DNA from 2 places in the Oceanobacter sp. ABM4_470 genome. Region 2 is predicted to be linked to the other one. Evidence: predicted binding sites of a transcription regulator. Region 2 holds the regulator's gene; the other holds the start of a gene.
The links. The regulator sigma-54, encoded in region 2, starts transcription at its own class of promoters, with help from an activator protein. The targets are predictions, from matches to a motif close to TGGCACNNNNNTTGCTNT.
Positions count from the first base shown of each region.

Region 1: the regulator sigma-54 is predicted to act here: its motif matches at 1,840-1,857, upstream of ACXADJ_RS01240 (MSMEG_0572/Sll0783 family nitrogen starvation response protein).

Region 1 covers NZ_JBSWTR010000001.1:288,493-291,566, forward strand. The annotation lists gene ACXADJ_RS01235 (aminotransferase-like domain-containing protein) at 143-1,543, opposite strand; gene ACXADJ_RS01240 (MSMEG_0572/Sll0783 family nitrogen starvation response protein) at 1,944-2,426, shown strand; gene ACXADJ_RS01245 (Nit6803 family nitrilase) at 2,441-3,074, shown strand, end outside.
Region 2 covers NZ_JBSWTR010000001.1:2,892,068-2,895,141, forward strand. The annotation lists gene lptA (lipopolysaccharide transport periplasmic protein LptA) at 1-414, shown strand, start outside; gene lptB (LPS export ABC transporter ATP-binding protein) at 411-1,136, shown strand; gene ACXADJ_RS12730 (RNA polymerase factor sigma-54) at 1,264-2,751, shown strand; gene hpf (ribosome hibernation-promoting factor, HPF/YfiA family) at 2,805-3,074, shown strand, end outside.

The sequences.
Region 1 (3,074 bases), 2.6 Mb from region 2:
CCTCCTACAATACCGAGGTCATCCTGTAGGAGGGAATTTATTCCCGATGGATGGGCTTGTTCATCCCGAAAATTTGCGTTGATTGACGCCTTCGCGAATAAAGCGACGCGCCCCGATTCACTCCTACACTCCCACGTCTTCCTCAATGCATCCCGGTGCTCAGATAACTCGGTTGTTCAATCAAATCCGCTACCTGATGCAGGTTCTCTTGCCACTGTTCGCGGCTGATCGGCCCGCCGAAGCATAACCGCACGGCATTAGGTGGGTTGTTGTCGGTAGAGAAGGCGGCGCTGGATACGGCGCTGACACCCGTTTGCCTTAGCTGTACCGCCAGTTCCGATGGGTTCCAGTCGGAGCTTTTGGGGATTTGCAGCCATAAATGGAATGCCCCTTCGGCGGAGCGCAGGTTGCTTTTCCCCAGTTCCTGTTCGGCAATACGCAGACGGGCGATGGACTCACGGCGGATGCTTTTCACCATTTGATCGGCGGTGCCATCCAGAATCCACTGGCTTACCAGTGCGTCGGTGAGTGGGCTGGACATCACGTGCAGGGCGCGCATGGCGGCGGCGACCCGTTGTTGCTGGCGTTTGCCGGGGCTGTACATAAACGCCGAGCGTACTCCCGGGCCGAAGCATTTGGAGGTGCCGGTGATGTACCAGCTCAGTTCCGGAACCAGTTCGGCGAAGCTTATCGGTGCTTCGTCAGCCAGCATGGTGTAGGCCTCGTCTTCAATGATGGGAATGCTGTAGCGCAGGCAAACATCGGCGATGGCTTCACGGCGGTTTTTGCTCATGGTGTCGGTGGTGGGGTTCTGGATGGTCGGGTTGAGGTAGATCGCCCCGACGTTGCCGAGCTTGCAGAATTCCTCGAACGGTCGTACCAGCGGGCCATCGTTATCGCGTTCCAGTGAGTGCAGCTGAATCCCCAGTTGGGCGGCAATGGCCTTGATGCCAGGGTAGGCCAGACTTTCCACGCACAGCACCTGATGGGGTTCAATCAGGGTGCTCATCAATCCGGTCAGGGCAGAGTGAATGCCCGGACAAATCATCACCTGTTCCAGTTGCGGGTTGGGTAGCCGTTGGTCGAGCCAGATCAGCGCTGCCTCTTTGTTTTCCCGTGTGCCACCGAACGCCTGATAGCGCAGCATCGAGTAAAGATCGCGGTTCGACATCACGCTGTGGGCGCTGTCGCGGATCTGTTCGATCAAGGTTGGAATGGCGGGCTCGACCAGCAGGTTCATGGTCATTTCATAGCTGCCAATACTTGGCCGAACGGTGGCGGTCTTGCCTTTTACAAAGGTGCCTGAGCCCGGATGAGAGTCGATCAGGCCACGGGTTTTGGCTTCCTGATAGGCCCGCGCAGCAGTGGTGTAGTTGATACCAGTAGCGGTGGCGAGATCACGCAGGGTTGGCAGCCGGTCGCGGGCTTGCAAGCGGCCACTGTCGACGTCTTCACCAATCAGGTCGGCGATCAAGCGATAGGCCGGAATGCCATCGGCGTTTTTCAGTCGACGTGCCCAGCGCGCCAGCTCGGTGTTTTTCATTGGATAGGGTTCCGTCTTGATTTTCCTGGAGCAGATTGAATGCAATCAATTCGTTAATGATTGCATTGAATGATCGCAACTGCCAGATAAACAAAAATCTGAATAACCACATTGGCATGAAGGTGGCGTTATATCTGGGCCTGAGTCAATAAAACCGCCCATTATCAGTGCATTTCAGGGGAAATTATTGATTGGGTATTGATTGCTTTTTAACCGTTATGAAATTTTTTTGCGGCCTTTCAGAAGTTCGTATGACTGTTTGATTGCACCTTGATTGCAATCACTTGAATCAATATTGGCCCCTTGATTGCTCTAACTTGATTGCATGAATTGATTGCATAAAAAGGCCGAGTCCACCAACAACAATGGACGGTCTTATCAACCAAGAAAGGAGCAAACCATGCCTCAAGTAACTCAGCCAATGCACAAGTCCGGTGATTTCTTCGTTGATTACGAAGAGAAAGTATTTGAAGACGTTAAGGCCCGCGATGGCGAAAAAGCCCTGGTGACTTTCCACACCGTGGCCTTTGAAGGTTCAATCGGTCTGGTGAATATGCTGCAAGCTACCCGTCTGCAGCGTAAGGGTTACGAGACCTCCATCCTGCTGTACGGCCCGGGTGTGACGCTGGGTATTCAGCGCGGCTTCCCGACGCTGGGCGACGAAGCCTTCCCGGGTCATCAGAACTACGCCAATCAGCTGAAAAAATTCATGGCTGAAGGCGGCAAGGTGTACTGCTGTCGTTTTGCTCTGCAGGCCCTGTACGGCCACGGCGAACCTTCCCTGATTGAAGGCATCACGCCAATCAACCCGCTGGATGTGATGGATCTGAAACTGCTGCACATGCGTGACAACGCAGTGATCATCGACACCTGGACTCTGTAAGGAAAACGCGGCCCATGTCTTACACCGACAACAACAAGACAGTGCGGGCCGCGGCCGTTCAGATCGCTCCGGACCTCCGGAGCGCCAACGGTACGCTGGCCAATGTACTCAACGCGATGGATGAAGCGGCTGCCAAAGGCGTCGAATTGATTGTGTTCCCGGAAACCTTCGTGCCCTGGTATCCGTATTTTTCCTTTGTGCTGCCAGCGGTGCAGTGCGGTCCGGAGCACCTGCGCCTGTACGAAGAAGCCGTGGTGGTGCCGGGTCCGATTACCAATGCGGTAGGCGAGCGTGCTCGCAAGCACGGCATGGTGGTGGTGCTTGGCGTTAACGAACGCGACCACGGCAGCCTCTATAACACCCAGCTTGTTTTTGACGCTGACGGTCAGCTGGTGCTGAAGCGCCGCAAGATTACCCCGACCTATCACGAACGCATGATCTGGGGGCAGGGCGATGCCGCCGGACTGAAAGTGGCAGACACCAGTGTTGGCCGAGTCGGCGCGCTGGCTTGCTGGGAGCACTACAACCCGCTGGCCCGTTACGCGCTGATGACCCAGCACGAACAGATTCATTGCAGCCAGTTTCCGGGTTCGCTGGTGGGCCCGGTATTCGGCGACCAGATTGAAGCCACCATTCGCCATCACGCGC
Region 2 (3,074 bases):
CAATCCGACCGTCTGGTGCTGATTCTGGAAGGCAAAAGCCTCAAGCAAGCCATTGCCGAAGGCGAGCCAGCCCGCTACGAGCAGCAAGTCAGTGCCGATAAGCCGGTGACCAACGCCAGTGCTGAACGCATCGACTACTTTGCTGCCGACAAGCTGATCAACTTCAGCGGCAACGCCGAACTGACCCAGGAAAACAACAGCTTCAGTGGCCAGCAGATTCGTTACGACATCACCGCCGAAACCGTCTCTGCCAGTGGTCAAACGCCAGCCTCCGACCAGTCGGACGCCAGCGGCGAATCCGATAGCCAGCGTATTCGCGTGATCATCCAGCCGCAGCAAACCGGCCAGGCTGACAGCGCCAACAACAACCTGGTGGACACGGACGAGGAGACAGCTGCGGAGACCAGTGAATGAAGACCCTCAAGGCGCAGCACCTGGCCAAAAGCTACGGCGGCCGGGAAGTGGTAAAGGACGTATCGCTGGCAGTTTCCAGCGGTCAAATCGTCGGTTTGCTGGGCCCCAACGGCGCCGGCAAAACCACCTGTTTCTACATGATTGTGAACCTGGTGCAGGCCGACAAGGGCCGTGTCAGCATCGACGATGAAGACATCTCCCACTTGCCGATGCACGGCCGCGCCAAGAAAGGCATTGGCTACCTGCCACAGGAAGCCTCGATCTTCCGCAAGCTCAGCGTTGAAGATAACATTCTGGCCATTCTGGAAACCCGCGACGACCTCAACAAGGCCGGCAGGCAGCAGCAACTGGAGCAATTATTGGACGAATTTCACATCCAGCACATTCGCAAAAGTGCCGGTATGGCCCTCTCCGGGGGCGAGCGCCGACGGGTCGAAATTGCCCGCGCACTGGCCGCTGAACCGTCCTTTGTGTTGCTCGATGAGCCTTTCGCAGGGGTTGACCCGATTTCTGTCGCTGACATCATGGACATCATTCGCCAGCTCAAAAACCGCGGTATCGGCGTGTTGATTACCGACCATAACGTGCGGGAAACATTGGCAATTTGCGAAAAAGCCTACATTGTAGGCGGCGGCCACATCATTGCCGAAGGCACCGCCGACGAAGTGTTGGCCAACGAACAGGTACGGGCTGTGTATCTGGGACAGGATTTCCGTCTCTGATCCGCAACGCTGCCAGAGATTCCGGTATTTCGCTGTTTGCAAAGCGAAACCATACAGGCATAGGCAGGGCGCAAAGCTTGCGTATAATGCACAGAACATGCCGATCATTGATGAACAGTAGCGCAGTATGAAAGCATCGCTTCAGTTAAAAATGGGTCAGTCGCTGACCATGACGCCACAGCTGCAACAGGCCATCCGCTTGCTGCAACTGTCGACTCTGGATCTGCAACAGGAAATCCAGGAAGCCCTGGACTCCAATCCCATGCTGGAACATGACGAGTCCGAGAACGAAGACTTCTCCTCCGAAGCCAGCAGCAACAACGACAATAACGAAACCGAAGTCACTGCCAGCACGCCGGAACCGGAAACCCAGGAACTGGGCGACCAATGGTCTGACGACAAAATGCCGGACGACCTGCCGGTTGACAGCGACTGGGACGACACCTTCCAGACCACCGCCAGCATTGCCGCAGGCCCAGGTCCTTCCGGTGACGATGATTTCGACTATGACTCCCGTCATGCCACCACCGACGACCTGCAAGGTCATCTGGAATGGCAGCTGAACCTGACGCCCATGAGCGACGTCGACCGCGAAATCGCCACTATGCTGATCGACGGTGTCGACGAAGACGGCTACCTGCACACCACCATCGAAGACGTGCTCGAAGCCATGGACCCGGAATCCGAGGTGGAACAGGAAGAAGTCGTTGCGGTACTGAAACGCCTGCAACAGTTCGACCCGGCCGGGGTGTTCGCTCGCGACCTGCGCGAATGCCTGTTGCTGCAACTGGCGCAACTGCCAAAAGACACCCCCTGGTTGACCGAGGCGCAACTGGTGATCAGCGATTTCATCAATCTGCTGGGCAGCCGCGACTACCCGACCCTGATGCGCAAAACCAAATTGAAGGAAGACAACCTCAAGGCGGTACTGCGACTGATCAAGGAGCTCAACCCGAAACCGGGGGCAGGCATCAGCGGCGAACAGTCCGAATACGTTGTCCCCGACGTCATCGTGCGTAACATCCGCGATGAATGGCGCGTCGAACTGAACCCCGACATTGCGCCGAAACTGCGCGTCAACGCCGACTACGCCTCGCTGGTGCGTCGCTCTGACAGCAGCTCCGACAACACCTTCCTGAAAGACCACCTGCAAGAGGCTCGCTGGTTCATCAAGAGCCTGCAAAGCCGCAACGACACCTTGCTGAAAGTGGCGACCAAAATTGTTGAATACCAGATCGAATTCTTCGAAGAAGGCGAAGAAAAGATGAAACCACTGGTATTGCACGACATTGCCGAAGCCGTTGGCATGCATGAATCCACCATTTCACGGGTCACCACCCAGAAATTCATGCACACCCCACGAGGCATTTTCGAGCTCAAGTATTTCTTCTCCAGCCACGTCAGCACCGACACCGGCGGAGAGTGCTCCTCGACCGCTATTCGCGCCATGATCAAGAAACTGATCAGCGAAGAAAACGCGCGTAAGCCACTGAGTGACAACAAAATTGCCACCATGCTGAGCGAAAAAGGCATTCAGGTGGCGCGACGCACCGTCGCCAAATACCGTGAAGCCATGATGATTCCACCATCAAACGAACGTAAACAGTTGATCTGATGTCAACAACAGGTCTAGTCTCAGTATTGGATCTGTAAAGGAGGAGCCGTTTTATGAGCATCACTATTAGTGGCCAACACGTTGAAGTAACGGAAGCCATGGAAGCCTATGTGAAAGAAAAACTGGTGCGCCTGGAGCGCCACGCCGACATCACGTCGGGTCAGTTTATTCTCAAGCTCGAGAAGGATCGCAAGATTGCCGAAGGCACCCTGCACGTAGCAGGTGCCGACATCAACGCAACGGCGACTCACGACGACATGTACGCAGCCATCGACCTGATGGCCGACAAACTGGATCGTCAGGTGCTTAAACACAAAGAGAAA